One region of the Bariatricus sp. SGI.161 genome, then DNA from elsewhere that is predicted to be linked to it. Evidence: riboswitches for the same ligand, from Rfam matches in the RefSeq annotation. Region 1 holds a riboswitch; each other region holds the start of a gene.
The links. A riboswitch is a leader RNA that binds a small molecule or an ion and turns the genes downstream of it on or off. The one in region 1 is predicted to bind cobalamin.

Region 1 (4,272 bases):
TATTTTCGCACCACGCCCATATTTTCTTGCTGCATAGATAAGAGCTTCCATATTCTCTTTAGATGTACCAAACGGCGTCTGACATCCGACGTTAAGCTGGAATCCTTTTGGACTGTCTCCTGCCTTTTCAATACATTCTTTACAGGACGCAATCACCTCATCAATCGTACCATTTAACATAACATCTACTGGCGGTACATTTCCCATTAACATCACTTTATCTCCAATCGCTTCTTTTGCCTCAGCAAGATCTTCGCAATTATCTATACTAAATGCACATACTCCACTATTTGCAATGTCGTTCCAGATTGGTTTTGTCTTTCCACAAATATGGATCATCGGCGGCTGTCCTGTTATTTCATAAAGCCCATCAATTAACTCTTTCAAATATGGGTAAGAAAACTCATCGAACTGCTTTTTACTCAAAATATCCGAGCAGGTCACCGGATCAGATATAAATACAGAACATGGCCCAAATTCTTTACAAAATGCTTCTACCCATTTTAATGAACATTCATTGGAAAGTTTCAAAAGCTTTTTCAGCATTTCCGGATTTTTTCTGGTATCTCTTAACATTAAATCCACCGGCCTGATCGCAGCTGCACATGACACTGGCCCTGTCACACCTGTGCTGATTGGATATTCGGGTAATCGTTTTTTTAATTCTTTTGCCATATCAAGCATTGGGGTAAGAACGGGATTGTCATATGGGTCCACTACTTTTAATTTATCAATATCTGCATAATCCATAAGGACATGTTCTTCGATTCGAGGCACTCCGTATTCTGGTGTGAAAAGTTTCGATCCAAGTGCTACTCCAATGGTTCTTAAATCCGGCCCAACTCCAAATCCAAAATTGTTATATGTCACATCCTTCTCCCTGATGACCTTTGCCATAACTTCCGGATCTTCACTCATTTGTTTCGTTGAATATCCCATCAAATCGGCAATCGCCATGTCTGGGGCAAGAATTCCATATGGAATGCAGTCCACTTCCTCCCCTTTCATGTATGCTGCCATACGTTCAGAAGGTGTCATCTCTTCTTTCTGTTCATTCATCAACTTTTTCAGCTCTTGATAATCCATTTTTTACCTCCTAAAATAAAATACGGTACGAAAAAACAGCGTAAACACTGTCTTTCCCCACCGAAATCTCCTGAAAATATATAGCAGGTCTCCTGACTCGACTTCGTCCTCTGGATTTCCTTCCCCAAAAGCAAAATATTTTGAGTGGTCAACAAAACCATCGTCCGTCACACAGTAGAGCGGGCTGCTCCGGACTCTCACCGAATTCCCTTTTCAACAATTCTCATTGTCACTATATACGTTTACATTTCAAGTTTATCATGTGAATTAACATTTTCCAAATCGGTTATTTCTATAGTAAAAGTCTTATATAGATAGTTTCTATTCTACGGGTTTTTCATCTCTAAATGATTCATTCACTTTATGTTTTCGTTCTGACAAACTATAATACAGATAAATATATTACAGGAAACGCTGCTTGAAAAAGAATAACATCAGAGAGGAGCTTCGCACACCAACAGATCTGGTCGGGTGCGAGGCTCCCCTTTTATGTATATTTTTATCCTAATTTTGTCAATTGTTCTAATATCTCTAATGACTTAAATCTTTTTCCTACGTAAGTTTCCAGATATCTTCCGGTCACTTTTCCCAGTTCCCGAAGCACTTCATCAGATACGGTAAAGGTATATAGTTTTTCCACCGGCGTTCCCACAATATATTGAAGCGTATAGATTGTGGAGGGATTCAGCACCATTCCATCCGAAACATCTCTTCTGCATCTGTCACAGAGCAGACCTCCACGTCTAACACTGAACACCATTGGTCTTTCTCTGTCCCCGCATCCTACACACTGGAATACCTGTGGTCCTTCTCCATTGATACTGACCGTTTTCAGCTCATAGATATATCGAATCAGCCGGTTTGGTATATGGGGATTTACAAGTGCCCGAAGAGTCTGATACAAGAGCTTTAAAAGCTGAGTCTCATCGTTAGCTTCTCTTGCATAATAGTTGGCCAGCTCCATAAAATAGAATCCGTAATATGCCCCTTCAACATCCATACGCAGCTCCTGAAAGTAATTGGAAATAGAGGCCGACACCAATGTATATGATGTCCGCCCCTCATAAACTGTAAATTCTCCGAAGGAAAATGGACTCGTTACTCCCATCAGTGCACTGTTAGGCCTTCTTGCGCCGCGGGCAAATGCTGCAATCTTCCCTCGTTCTTTTGTCAGAATTACCACTCGTCTGTCATATTCGCCGACAGGAGTCGCCTGCAGGACCAAGCCTGTCACTGTAATCTGATTCACCGTTTATTCCACCTTCATGGTCTTTTATTATCTGTTTACAAATCTGCATTCCCTTATAGCAAAGATAATCTGTCACTTTTCCCGTCTCCAGAAAACGCTCCCAGTACTCTTCTTCCATGAAATCACCTCATCCTCTGTTGATAGGATTAGGTTCTCCCAGAAAAGGCTGATTTTATTCTTCATCCCGATAACCAAAATTTTTCATTAGATATTCACTGTCCCGCCAATCCTTCTTTACCTTGACCCAGAGTTTCAGATTTACCTGACAATCCAGCATTTTCTCAATCTCATAGCGGGCTGTGCTACCAATCTTTTTCAACATATTTCCTTGTTTTCCAATAATTATCCCCTTGTGGGAGTCTCTCTCACAGATAATGGTCGCATTAATATGCATTACCTTCTTCTGCATCTTCATCTGGTCAATTGCCACCGCAATTCCATGTGGAATCTCATCCTGCAGACAATGAAGTGCTTTTTCGCGGATCAGCTCTGCTACGATCTGACGCTCCGGCTGATCAGTAATGGTATCCTCATCATAAAACTGTGGTCCATAAGGAAGATACTTCATGATCACTCGGATCAACTCATCCGTATTATCCCCATTTCTTGCAGACACCGGAACAATTTCCGCAAAATCGCAGACATCCTTATACGCTGCAATTGCCGGCAATACCTCTTCCTTCTTCACACTGTCAATCTTATTAATAACCAGAATAATTGGGGTATGAACTCTCTGAAGCTGCTTGGCAATGTGCTGCTCACCTGCACCGATGAACGTCGTTGGCTCCACAAGCCACAACACCACATCCACCTCATTCAACGTCCGCTCTGCCACATTCACCATATATTCCCCAAGCTTATTCTTCGCCTTGTGGATACCCGGCGTATCCACAAACACGGTCTGCCCCTTCTCCGTTGTCAGCACCGTCTGGATACGATTTCTCGTCGTCTGCGGCTTATTAGAAGTAATGGCAATTTTTTGTCCTATCAGACAATTCATCAACGTAGATTTCCCCACATTTGGGCGTCCGATCAAAGTAACAAATCCCGATTTATAATCTTTTCTCATAAAAACTCCTTAAATGGGGACGTAGTATTCTTTCAATTTACTACGTCCCCTGTTAAAAACTTGTCACAGTTTTAAACAGTTCTTTATTTTCTTCTATTATATCTTCGCTTCCAACTACGCACAGTTGATCTGCCTTCAATACGGCCTCTACAACTCGGTAAAGGGCGCGAATATCATCTTGTGTTGCATCTAGAATCTGGCTGCGTTCTTCGCGGATCATGTCTGCGCTTACTTTATTCATGTAGAGGTTCATGGATCGTTCGCCTTTGGTTGCGGGTGTCATAGGCTGATCTATATTGCTGATGGTTCCGATGATGTATTTGGTCATGTCTCTGTCGCTTACGGTGAAGTTCTTCAGGTAATCTACAATTCCTTCGTATACTTCTATGGTGCGCTTCAGATTTGGATCACGGTAGGAAACGAAATAACCTTCTCCTATGCGGTTGAAATTGCTCATGCATCCATATGCTCCGCCTTTTACACGGATATTCTGCCAGAGATAATCGTAGCTTAGGATTACCTTCAGGATCTGAAGTGCTCCGGTATATGCAGCTCCATTATCGATGAAGTTACCGGTTCGTGCCACATACTGTACTTTTGATGCTGTTTTGAATCCTTCGTTCTTCTTTTCGCAATGGATGATGCATGGCGTCTCTTCTGGAACTTCTTTGTAAAGTCTTTCGGAAAGATTGGCAATCATCTTCTCTAATCCGTCCATTCCTTCTTTTGAAGCAGTATAACTGATCATCATGTTATCCGAACGGAATAGTTTCTTGGTAAGATCGATAAGTGTTGCGGTTATTGATTCTTTTTCTTCCTCAAAATGATCTGACAGCTCCACTATCTTCTGGTAAAAATCTATGCCATT
Region 2 (4,272 bases), on a different contig from region 1:
ATCTTCTCTTACCGTACCTGATACCAGATCAATCTCAAGAAGCGTAATGCCCTGTTCATATTTATAGAGCTTAAAGTACTCAGCATAATCCAAAGTCACTTCATCTTCGTATTCTAAACCAAGAATATCCGGTGCCTCTTCGTCCAGTTTCTTGCTGCTTCCCATACCGCTTCCAAGAACTGTTTTGCCGTCTGCTTCTCCTGCTGCCACAAGATATATAAAGATATTGTAAGCAACTTCATGTGCCGTTGACATCGCCGTTGTCATACCAATAATCTGGTTATTTTTATTCAACTCAACCGGAATCGTAAAAACAGAAGTTCCGCCCACAACTGTAGCATAGTATTTATTGCCGTTAGCCTTTACATAACCGTAGTTCGGACTGCTGAATACGATTGTCGCATATGCCTGACCGTTCGTTATTGTAATCTTTGTACAAGAAATGCTCACACGTCCGGTTCCACCCGACCATGTGAAGCTGTCTGGTGTATAGACGCCGTCTTTTAACTTGGTGGTATTGTTCACTTTTCCAGTCGAACCGCTTAAGTCAGACTCATACTTGGATTCGGAATCTGGATTGCTATTATTCTGACTGCCGGAAGAACCGGTGCTGCCGCTGGAACCTGAATTACCAGTGCTGCCTGTGCTGCCAGACGGATGATTCCCAGAATCTGAATCTGTTACTTTTTGCGCACCTTCAGAAGAAAATGTAACATGACGATCATACCACTCATCATTCGCGATTGAATGTGCAGCAATTAAAATTTCCTTATCCAGAACAAGAACAGGAATATCAAATGTACGGTAGGTTGTATCCCCCTCTTTATATTCCTTTCTAGCTCCTATCCATCCTGAACCTTTTTCTGCATCTTCTCCTGAACCAACAAACAAATAATCATAACCTGTTTTTTTAGTGCTTAGAGTCAATTCTGCCGTCATCATACCGTTATCAACTGTGAGTATGCAATTATCAATGCTAAACATTCCCTCTGTACAAGTTGCATTTATTATATATCTTCCATTCTCCAAAGCACCTGGTGTTGGAATTGGATCCGGCTCTGTTTCTCCAAGTATTTCTGCTGGAATCTGAAGTACCAAAGGAGTTGTTTTATACCATCCCTTTCCTTCACCTGGATTATATAAAGCGATTGGTACATTGCTACCTGCGTCAGATACTGACACGGAGAAATGAAATACCCATCCTGATTTCCCGTCTTGATTAACTTCTATTCCGTCTATTGCTTTTTCCAACGTTGCATCTTCAACATTTCCAAGATAAATCTTACTGTAACTTACATTGGCTGTATACATGCTGATATTAATCTGATTCCCACTAATAACTGCTTCTGAATTTGCTATTTTAAACATTTTATATTCTGCATTATCAGAAACCTTTAATACCTTTATTCCCACATCTCCTGTTGGAATCTGGATACTAGTATTATCAGCCTCATCCTCTTCCAAGAGCATTGGTACTCCTAATAGACTTTGATTTATTATCTCAGTTGTGGTAATTTCCTCATTTTCAGAAATATTTTGCTGATTCTCCAGCTGTACTGTTTCATTCTCTATTGTCTGTGGATTCTCCACTTTCTCTTCGGTCTTCGAAGGTTCTACATTCTGCGGAATATCAGAAGTATTTCCCTGTCCAGCTTCTTCTCCTTCTACCACTTCTTCTTGCTGTTCATTCTCTGCATTTTCCTGTCCTTGTACATTCGGCTCTTCTGCTCGAAGCGAGGTCACAGGCGTTACTGCCATAGCCACAGCCAGAAGAAGGGTAAGAAATTTTTTCGTGTTACTTTTCACTTAAATCCTCTCCTTTTGATTATTTTCGGCCTTCTGGGGAAGTGGCCCCTTGTTGGTATTGCAAAGAAAAAGCCTGCTATCATTCCGAAAGCAGACATTCTTCAAGAGCTGTGAAAAATATTTTCCCACAACTTTTACTTTATTACATGAAAACACTTTCTTCGGAAGCTATTCACCAACATTTTCAGCAGGTTTCCTGGCTTGCATATCAACGCTCGGCTGCACCTTCTCACATATAAAATATATGCAATGGCATATCACAGCCTTACTCCTTGCTTACAGTGACCGGATCGCTCAGGACTTGCACCTGATTCCCTTTTACCCCTACAGATGAACATCTGTCTGGCACTGAAAACCCCATATATTTGATATTATCAATCACTACCTCATTGTAGCAGACTTATCAGTCAATTACAATATTTCCCAAAGAAAGTCCTTCCTTTTTCACATTCTCAAAAAATAAGCTGTAGCCATACCAAGGCATAAGAATGGCCCAAATGGAAATGATGTTTTATATCCAGCTTTCTTTTTCACCATAATCCATACTGCATAGATTCCTGCGCTAAATACCGCGATTACGAATGCAAGCATCATACACCGCCATCCAAGATACCATCCACAGACAGCCGTGAGTTTGATATCACCGCCACCGAAGCTTCCCGGAACAATACACGTAATAATGAGAAGCAGTATGCTGATACAGAAGGCACCGATTCCTCTCTCCATCAGACTGATTTCTGTGAAAAAAGGGGTTGATGCCAGACCAACCCCTCCAGTTATTATGATTAATTTGTTCGGAATCTTCATTGTCTTCCAATCATTATAGGCTATCATTGCCAATAAACTTAAGAATCCTGCCGTGAATAATATTCTACAGACATTCACCATCCGATCTCTCCTTCTGTTTTTTGTTCTCAGTTGCCTGAATCACAACAGAACATGCAATATCTCCAGTAATGTTCGTAGCCGTTGGAGCCATATCTGTAATCCGGTCGATTCCAGCCACCAGTCCGATACCTTCCAGCGGAAGCCCGACAGACTGCAGAACCATGGAAAGCATGACCATTGCAGACCCTGGGATTCCTGCCGCCCCTATAGACGCAAATGTACACGTCAGCACAATTGTAATCTGCTGCACCAGACTCAGATGAATTCCATATACATTTGCAATAAATAATGCACAGATTCCCTGATAAATAGCAGTTCCGTCCATATTGATCGTAGAACCGAGCGGAAGCACAAAAGAACGCACCTCTTCTGTGACACCCAACTGTTCTGCTGATTTCATAGAATATGGCAATGTCGCTGAACTACTTGCTGAAGTAAAAGCAAATACGATTGCTTCTGCTGCTTTTTGAAAGAATTCTTTTGGTCCCACACCGGAAAATAATTTTACAGAAGATGAATATACAATGATTGCATGCAATATACAAGTACCATAAACTGCCAGAACCACACTGACCAACGGAAGCAGTACTTCTGCCCCATTTTCTGCCACAATCGGTGTAATCAACGCAAATACTGCAACAGGTGTAAACTTCATAATCACTCCGGTAATGGCATACATTGCTTCAGCCAGTGAATCGAATGCTTTGAAAATTGGTTTACCCTTATCTTCAATCATCACAATTCCGCCGCCAATGACAATGGCAAACGCAATAATCTGGAGCATATCTCCATTTGCCAGTGATTGTATCGGATTTGACGGAATAATATTAACTAAGGTATTGATAACTCCCGTACTCTCCGGAATCGTTACCTCTGCAACTTCTCCTGTAATCTCAAAGCCCTGACCAATCTTAAATATATTGGACACAATAATACCAAGTGTTGCTGCACAAGCAGTTGTACATAAGAAATATACCACTGTCTTTCCGCCGATTCTTCCAATCTTTTTTGCATCACCGATTCCACATACGCCCACGATAATTGAAGAAAATACCATTGGTACAACAATCATCTTGATGCAATTCAGGAACAATGTTCCAAATGGGCTGATATATGTATTGGCAAAATCAGAATGATTCTGCAATGCCAATCCCGCTATGACACCAAGCGCTAATCCTATTAATGTCTTCACAGGCATACTTAACTTTTTCTTTTCCATAAGTCCTCCTCATCAGTATCTTTTTTATTACTCTCATATTAAATTAGTATATCACAACCCCGATTTTATTACTATTATTGTTTATTTTTTCACTTACTCTGGTTTTTCTATGCATATTTACTATACAATTTACTCCCTTATCCAAACGCGACATCCAGAATCATCATCACAAGAAATCCCACAATAAATCCCAACGTCCCTGATTTTTCTTCTTCTCCGATATATGCTTCCGGTATCAGCTCCTGTACTACGACATAAATCATGGCTCCTGCTGCAAATGCCAGAAACCATGGCATCCCTCCCTGCACCAGATTTGCTGCTGCAGCTGCCAGAACTCCAAAGACTGGCTCCACAACCGC
Region 3 (4,272 bases), on a different contig from region 1:
GATCAAATTAGAAATGACCCCAAAGGAACGTACAATTGCTTATGCACAAGGAGAGGAAGTAGATAGAATCCCGACCTCTCTTAGCGCAAGTGAGACTGTGCCGCCCTTATATGGAATTCCTATTAGTAAATATTATTTTTCGGCAGATTTGATGGTAGAGGTAGAGAGCCGTCTGGCGGAAGATTTCCATGCAGATAATATGGGAATTGGATTAGGACTAAGAACACTGGTAGAGGCATTAGGGACGAAACTAGAGTATCCAAAGCAAAATGTGTCTTATATTTTAGAACCGGCATTAAAAAGCTTTTCAGATGTGGAGAACATGGAGTTGGTGAATGTGGAAAAAGACGGAAGATTCCCCATTATTATTGAAGCGTTTGAACGGCTACAGGAAAGATTCGGATCAGAACGGGTTCTTGGCAGCGGTCTTGCAGGTCCACTTACAACAGCTGCCAGTCTGATTGGAACAGAAACGTTCTTAAAAGCAACAGTGAAAAATAAAGAAGGTGCACATCGACTTCTTCAATATAGCACAGATTGTATTGTGAAGTGCTGCAGAGATATGAATCAGAAACTGGGAATTAAGTTTATGTTATCAGAGCCAATGGCTTCTCGGGATCTTTTAAGTAAAAGACAGTTTAATGAATTCTTTGTGCCTTATCTGAAACAGGCTGTTAAAAGATTGAACGAATTTCAGGGAGCAACGTCTATTCATATTTGTGGACATACAAAAGACCGGTGGCAGGAAGTGGTTGATGCCGGTGTTTCAGGATTCTGGGTAGATAATTGTGAGAGCTTGAAAGAATTGAAAGAGGGTTATGGCAACAGAATTGCTATCAGCGGTAATCTAATGCCGGTAGATGTACTGAGAAATGGGACGGTTAGAGATATTGAAGAACATGTAAAAAAATGTATTGCAGATGCAGGCGATAATCCTTGCGGATATAATCTATGCCCTGGATGTACAACCCCGGTAGGAACGCCGAAAGAGAATATGATTGCATTCATGAATGCGGCAGCAATCTACGGAAGAGGGGCGAAAAAAGGATGTATGCCGAAGGGAATGATAAATAATAGAAATAATCTATAATACCATTGAAATTATCAATTGGGATGAAAAGATATTTTATGCTACCATATGAGTAGTAACATATATAGTGATGCATAGGCATTGAAAAGGGAATCTGGTGAGAGTCCAGAACAGCCCGCTCTACTGTAAGATAGACGATAGCCTTAGTGCCACTCGGAACATCGGGGAAGGTAAGGATTAGAGAGAGAAGTTAAGTCAGGAGACCTGCTATATATGAACGAGCTTATCGGTGGGGAGAAAGCAGTGTGTTTACGCTGCTTTTTCTGCACCGTTTTTCTTTTGCAAAATATGTAATATGAGGTGGAAGATGGAGATTCAGATTGTATCAGGGTTTTTGGGAGCAGGGAAAACAACGTTTTTAAACAAGTATCTTCCCTTACTTGGTGGAAATACCGTTGTGATTGAGAATGAATTTGGGGATGTGGGACTTGATGGAGAATTGATTCAGGGGGATCTTCCAGTAAAAGAATTGTATGCAGGATGTATCTGTTGCAGTCTGGCGCTAGATTTCCAAAAAGGAATCAAAGAACTTGCAGAACAGTTCCATCCGGACCGGATTGTTATTGAACCTTCTGGTGTGGGAAGGCTTACAGATGTTGTAAAGGCCTGTGGCCGGGCAAAAGAAAAGGAAGGAATAGATCTTAGAATTACCAAATTGATTGTAATATTAGATATTACGGAGTTTGAAGATTATATAGATGGTTTCGGTGCGTTTTACCTGGATCAGATTCAAAATGCAGGACTTATATTATTGAGTCATCTGGAACAGGTGTCAAAAGAGGAAAAGAATCGATTGATTTCGGAGATTAGAGAGGTAAATCCCGATGCTGTTATATATGAAGATGACTGGCGTAAGATGGAAGGTGCAGCCTTGTTAGAGCTTTTGGATATGTCAGAAGATTATGAAAATGATCCGGAAGACGATATGGAAGAGATAATGATGTCGCCGGCTTCAGCAGATAAGATATTTTCCAGTATGTCAATAGAAAATGCCAGAGAAATGACTGCTCATGAATTAGAGAAGGCGTTGTATGGATTAAAGGATGAAAAATATGGAAAAGTCCTGCGTGCCAAAGGAATTGTAAAAGCAGGGGGTGGAAGAGTGTTGCATTTTGATTTTACACCATCCATTGTGGAAGTGGCAGATATCTCGGATACCGTCAAAGGGACGAAAGTGGATAAGATTATTATTATAGGATGTAATTTGAATGAAACAGCGATTTGGGAGCTGTTTTCTATATAATGCAAGGAGGAAAGCAAGATGCAGGCAAAGGAAGAGTTGTTGCAGAAATTATCAGACTGTGTGTTTGATATGGAGGATGAGGAAGTTGTAGATGTGGTCAAAGAGTATATTGAATGTGGTTATGACCCACAGGAAGGTATGCTGGAAGGCCTGGTTGATGGAATGAAGAGAGCCAGTGCCATGTATGAAGAAGGAGAATACTTTGTGCCAGAGCTGATTGTATGTTCTGATGCAATGTATGCTGGAATCGAAGAGTTCCAAAAATATCTGCCAGACACAGAAGACACTAGTATTGGTAAAGTGTTAATCGGTGTTGTAGAAGGAGATACTCATGATATTGGAAAGAATCTGGTAAGAATCATGATGGAGACTGGAGGATTCGATGTTCATGATCTGGGACGAGATGTGCCTTTGGATGCATTCGTGGACTATATCAGAGACAATGATGTAGATATCTTGTGCATGTCTTCGTTAATGACTACGACAATGCCGGGCATGGCTACAGTCATTGAGAAGTTAAAAGAAGCAGGACTTCGTGATAAGGTCAAGATTATGGTCGGTGGAGCACCGGTATCTTCGGCGTTCGCAGAACGCATTGGTGCAGACGGATATACCAGAAGTGCAATTGAAGCAGTTGAGTTTGCAAAGAAATTAGTTGGGGCAGCATAAGGAGGAAGAATACTATGATGGGAAAAAGAGAAGCGGTAAAAGCAATTTTGGAAGGAAAAGGTGCCGATAGGATTCCCGTAATTATGAATGCATTTTCACTTCCGGTTGCCCGTTATGGATATACGATGCCTGAGGCTTTGACGAATCCAGAGAAGCTTACAAAATGTATGGTCGGTACCAGACGTGAACTTGGATATGATGGATTATGTGCAGGAGCTTATGGCGGAATTGCACGTATGATGGGAGGACATCTGCCGAACAGCGAGGGAAAGATCGTTGGCGATGGCGATGATGTCGTACATTCCTTAGAGGATATCAAAAAGTTACGTCCATACAAAGCCGAAGATTGTATGGAATTAAAAGGCGTTTTAAAGACGATTGAATTGATGAGAAAAGAAGAGCCGGATGAGCCTATATTTGTAATCGTACATACACCGACGGCGGTAGCATTTACCTTAATGGGAGCAAAACCGGCATTTAAAGCGATGGTAAAGAATCCGGAATTGTTCCGTGCAATTTCTGATTATGTAGAAGATGCAGTCGTTGAGTCCTGTAAAGTACTTACGGATGCCGGGGTTGATTTCCTGTGGTTCCCGACACCGAACTTCGGCGGATATTGCATTTCAAGAAGATCCTATGAAAAATGTATTTCGGAAAGTAATATTCGTGCATTAAAGAGAATCAAAGACGATGGAGCACCAATCGTGCTGCATACTTGTGGATTATATGATGACAGATTTGATCTAGTGTTAAATGAGTCTGGAGATGCTTGGCATATTTCTGATACCAGTACTAAGAAGATCAAAGAAGAATATGGAGATAAGGTAGCATTAATGGGAAGCATCCCTTGTGTCTCTGTTCTTCTGGAAGGAACAGAAGAAGAAGTGTACCAGTTCTCTTATAAAGAATGTATGGATGCTGCAAAGGATGGGCGGTTTATTTTGAGCGGAGACTGCGACGTACCGCCGTCAACGCCGGATGAGAACATGAGGGCAGCAATCAGAGCTGCAAAGGATGCAGAAAAAGTATTGTTCGGATAGGAGAATTATTATGGGAGACATCAAAGATTTTCACTGTACCTATGATAATTCAGTAGGAATCAGTGGAGAAGTAACCGATGGACTTGACCTTACGTTCCCGGATGCATATATGCACTGGGATACAATGGCAAAATTGTCAAAAGCATTGAAGGAGCATGATAATGCTTCTTTCTGTGAACTGCCATTTTGCCATACCGTTGAGGCAGAAGCAATGGGCGGCATCATTAATT
Region 4 (4,272 bases), on a different contig from region 1:
GCATATTTTAAAAGTCCCGGATTCACTAAGGACCCTGCATAGATAATTACGTCAGCCTCTTCGATCATCTTCTGCCCCCTGACTGTAATCAGATCTTCTGCCCCAGGTCCAGCTCCAACAAAATGTATCATAACGCCTCTCCTTCTTTCACAAATAACAATGTATAATACCCTGCATCTTCAGGAATCTGTTCTGTTCCATAATAGATATGCTCCGTCTTCATTCCACAGTTTTCTACCATGACAACAGATGCATCCATATCTTTTAGCTGTTCTTTTACATGCGGAAGTTTCTTTCCTGCCTTCATAAGAATCTTTGTTCCTTCTAACTGCAGAGCCTCTTCAATCTGATATGAAGCCGGAATAATGTGAATCTGTTCCGCTTTCTCAGCAATTCCTATATTCAGTCTCGCCGCTGCTGCACAGAATGATGGGACTCCGCTGACCATCTCTACCTCATATCCCTTTTTTTGAATCTCTTTATGAAGATAAATATAAGTAGAATACACTGCAGGATCTCCTAATGTTAAAAATGCCACTTTCTTTCCTTTATCCAGGCAACGACTCAAAACTTTCGCACCTTCCTCATGATTCTTTTGTAAAGTCTGCTCATCTTTTGTCATAGGCATATAAATCCCCAACAGCTCTTTTTGTTCAATCTCTGGATATGCTTCCCTGACAATCTGATAAGCAACCGTTTCCATCGGATTCCTGCCCGGAACCGCAATCACATCACATTCTCGAATAACTCGCAATGCTTTTACTGTTAAAAGCTCCGGATCTCCGGGGCCTACGCCAACTCCATATAAGATTCCTGCCATCTTCATTCTCCTTGTGTCTTTATTACTATATGATACTAGGTCATACGCTTTTGACCCTAACTTTATATTTTTCTATCAGATGTTCTGCCTGGCTGGTCTTTCCAAGAATACCATATATATTGGAAAATGTGATCGCACCAATCTGAAGCTCACCTGCTGCCCGGTAATTCAGATACTGCTCCATTCGCTCCATTATCTGCCCCATAATCCTTTCTCGCTCAGAAACTGTGCATCTGTCCAATGCATCATCTGTTGTCATACAATCCAGGAATTCACAGGTCTTTTCCCTCGAAACTCCTGCTTTTAACGCTGCCGCTGCAAGAATCTCCATCCGACAGTCCGCCCATCTTGAATGGGTATTCATAATCCCTCCGGCAACTTTAATGAGTTTTCCGATATGCCCTACCAGCAGAATACCTTTACTTCCCTGATCAATTGCCATATCTATAGTCTGTCCAATATAATTACTGCATTTAACCACTTCCTGCTCTTCAATCCCATAGGCTTGTCTCAGAAAATCCAAGCCATAATTCCCCGGTGCCGCAATCAGATATTCTTTTCCTGCCGCCATTTTCACTCTTATATCCAGGCAAATAGTATCCAACAATGCCTGCTCACTCATCGGTTCTACCAATCCGCTGGTTCCCAGAATCGACAGACCACCCTCAATTCCCAGTCTCGGATTAAAAGTCTTTGCTGCAAGACGTTTTCCTTCCGGTATGGATATCTCAACATATATGCCCCCAAGATAACCAACCTCCTCACAGGCATCCTCCACTTCTTGCAAGATCATCTTACGCGGAACGCGATTGATCGCCGCATTCCCAACTGGTTGATCCAGACCTGGTTTCGTAACTCTCCCGATTCCCTGACCTCCATCAAGAATGTACTGTCCTGTATTTGTTTTTTCCACTTTACTGTACACCATGATTCCGTTCGTGATATCAGGATCATCTCCACTATCTTTTTGGACTGCACAAGATATGCTCTGTATCTCCTTTTGATTCTCATCCCGGTATTCTATCCTGATATCATGAATCTTCAACTGAAGTTTCTTTCCCTTGGGAAGTTCCACTTCTACCTGATCTATCTGCTCTTTTGCAAATAGCATCTTCAGCGCGGCTTTCGTCGCCGCCTGTGCGCACGTTCCCGTAGTATAACCCCAGGCAAGTTTTTTCTGTGCCATTCTTTCTCTCCTGTCACATCTTTTTCTACATTCATGAATATATCTTTTTCATATGAAAGAAAAAGGAGGTGACGCCTTGCGACAATCCCTCCATACAATCAGAACTTTTCCATTCTTATGTATCATCCTGCCCTCACCGTAAGACTTTACTCTGATTACTGGCAGGTATCCTGACTTAAAACTAAAACCTAATCCCCGCCCTTCCCGTTGTCATTCTCACAACAGTGGTCCGCAGGTTTCGTCATTTCTTACAGTAGAGTGAGCTGCTGCGGATTCGCACCGCATTCCCTTTTCATCCACAAAGTGAAACCAGTCTCAATATCTATATTCTATCGGTTTATGTCAGGCATGTCAAATTCTTTTCTGCTTCCTGTTTCTATTCCCTTTTTATTCATATAAAAAACTTACATATTCATAGATTTCAGCAAAATTTATGATACATTTCCCTTCAAAAATCCTCACTGGAACTTTGTCATCAAATCCATAGATTACTGGAAATTCATCATGTTCAAAGTCATATACTAATACTTTTTTCTGTACCGGATCTACAATCCAGTATTCTCTGACTCCTGCACTGGCATATTTTTCACACTTTATAATCATATCTTTCTTTCTTCCTGATTCAGAGAGAATTTCCACAATGAAATCCGGTGCCCCATAAGTACAATGCTTAATTAATTTCCTCCGATCACACACTACAAACACGTCTGGCTGAACCATCGTCTTATCATCACAGTCGAGCTGAACATCTGCCGGCGCAACAAACGGAATACACTGCCCACCTTCTTTTTTTATATAATCTTTGATTGGCTGCCATATCTCTGTACATAATAATTGATGCAAATTCGACGGTGCCGCCATATCATAGATGACTCCATTCATTAACTCCACACGTCTTTCTTTCGGCAATGCATAATAATCTTGCACAGTATATTCCCCCGGTCTTTTCACCGAATAATCCCTTACAGATTCAGCCATCTTGTTATCTTCTTTTTTCAGCACTTTCTCTAAAGCCAACAATGTATCATATCGTGGTGAGGCAGTTACACCCGCAAAAATTTTCTGCACTGTGCCAAGAGGAACACCAGATAGTTCTGAAATCATTTCGTTCGTATAACCTAAGAGCTTCTTTCTCTCTTTCATTTCCTGTACTGTCATTTTGGTTCCTCTCTTTCATTTGTTTTCATAATTATATCTTTTATCACTCCATATGTCAATCATATTATTTCCATTTTATTTCCATATTTTTACCGTATTTCGCTCTCTCGTGCCTGAATCTCGCCACAGGCAATCATTTCTCCAGAAGCACCAGATGGCTGTGTATGAAAATCATCCGGCAACGCATGGATAATTACCGTTTTTCCAATGACATCCTCAGGATAAAACCGATCTGTATATACACACATCCACGCAATCCCATTATTACTTAGCAGAGGCGGCAAATCCCCTGCATGCTCAGGATGCTGTGATTTTACTGACTGGTAATGCCCATCAACATTTGCAAAGGGCTCCTGATCTGTTCCAGAACAGCTGCCACCTTCATGAATATGAAATCCATGAAACTGTTGACTGCTTTTTCCATTGATATCTGTAATCCCATAAATAGATGCAACCAGCACCGTTCCTCCAAACGTATCATAAAAATCCACTCTACCTCTGAGATGTGGATACTTTGCACTTCCTGCTATCTTCGCAGAAGCAGTTGGATGATTCTCCATAATCTTCATCTTACCATCACACTCCTTGTGGCATTCTATGCAAATACCTTCAGGAATATGTAAAAAGGATGGGGCGGGGAAAAAATTCATTTTCCCCGCCCCATCCTTTCATGCGTTAACAGATCAACATAGCATCTCCAAACGAAAAAAAGCGATATTTTTCTCTGACAGCCTCTTCATATGCCGACAGCACATGTTCTCTTCCAGCCAAAGCCGACACCAGCATGATGAGTGTAGACTCTGGAAGATGAAAATTCGTAATCAGACAATCCAAAACCTTAAATTTATATCCTGGATAAATGAAGATTTCTGTCCATCCACTGCATGCTTTCAAATGTCCCGTCTCATCTGCGGCAGACTCAATAGTCCTGCAGCTGGTTGTCCCTACACAGATAACTCTGTTTCCGGAATCCTTTGCCATATTAATCTTGGCCGCTGCATCTTCATCAATCTGAAAAAATTCGGAATGCATATGGTGTTCCGTAATCTCATCTACTTTAACCGGTCGAAATGTTCCAAGGCCTACGTGAAGTGTTACTCTGGCTATA

Region 2: linked by a shared signal. The riboswitch ahead of ACQRBH_RS07525 (hypothetical protein) and the one ahead of ACQRBH_RS10660 (uroporphyrinogen decarboxylase family protein) in region 1 are both predicted to bind cobalamin.
Region 3: linked by a shared signal. The riboswitch ahead of ACQRBH_RS11665 (CobW family GTP-binding protein) and the one ahead of ACQRBH_RS10660 (uroporphyrinogen decarboxylase family protein) in region 1 are both predicted to bind cobalamin.
Region 4: linked by a shared signal. The riboswitch ahead of cbiD (cobalt-precorrin-5B (C(1))-methyltransferase CbiD) and the one ahead of ACQRBH_RS10660 (uroporphyrinogen decarboxylase family protein) in region 1 are both predicted to bind cobalamin.

Annotation. Positions count from the first base shown of each region.
Region 1 covers NZ_JBNPLX010000016.1:48,255-52,526, reverse strand. Annotated here, with positions in the region: gene ACQRBH_RS10660 (uroporphyrinogen decarboxylase family protein) at 1-1,086, opposite strand, end outside; cobalamin riboswitch at 1,152-1,338, opposite strand; gene recO (DNA repair protein RecO) at 1,586-2,335, opposite strand; gene ACQRBH_RS10650 (hypothetical protein) at 2,277-2,453, opposite strand; gene era (GTPase Era) at 2,508-3,404, opposite strand; gene ACQRBH_RS10640 (insulinase family protein) at 3,457-4,272, opposite strand, start outside.
Region 2 covers NZ_JBNPLX010000010.1:4,132-8,403, reverse strand. Annotated here, with positions in the region: gene ACQRBH_RS07525 (hypothetical protein) at 1-1,806, opposite strand, end outside; cobalamin riboswitch at 1,976-2,174, opposite strand; gene ACQRBH_RS07520 (prepilin peptidase) at 2,251-2,694, opposite strand; gene ACQRBH_RS07515 (dicarboxylate/amino acid:cation symporter) at 2,678-3,913, opposite strand; gene ACQRBH_RS07510 (ZIP family metal transporter) at 4,051-4,272, opposite strand, start outside.
Region 3 covers NZ_JBNPLX010000019.1:21,398-25,669, forward strand. Annotated here, with positions in the region: gene ACQRBH_RS11660 (uroporphyrinogen decarboxylase family protein) at 1-1,090, shown strand, start outside; cobalamin riboswitch at 1,139-1,316, shown strand; gene ACQRBH_RS11665 (CobW family GTP-binding protein) at 1,398-2,333, shown strand; gene ACQRBH_RS11670 (corrinoid protein) at 2,352-3,002, shown strand; gene ACQRBH_RS11675 (uroporphyrinogen decarboxylase family protein) at 3,017-4,042, shown strand; gene ACQRBH_RS11680 (uroporphyrinogen decarboxylase family protein) at 4,053-4,272, shown strand, end outside.
Region 4 covers NZ_JBNPLX010000011.1:65,444-69,715, reverse strand. Annotated here, with positions in the region: gene cobM (precorrin-4 C(11)-methyltransferase) at 1-131, opposite strand, end outside; gene cobI (precorrin-2 C(20)-methyltransferase) at 128-820, opposite strand; gene cbiD (cobalt-precorrin-5B (C(1))-methyltransferase CbiD) at 861-2,006, opposite strand; cobalamin riboswitch at 2,150-2,335, opposite strand; gene ACQRBH_RS08420 (Uma2 family endonuclease) at 2,394-3,164, opposite strand; gene ACQRBH_RS08415 (superoxide dismutase family protein) at 3,254-3,733, opposite strand; gene queA (tRNA preQ1(34) S-adenosylmethionine ribosyltransferase-isomerase QueA) at 3,840-4,272, opposite strand, start outside.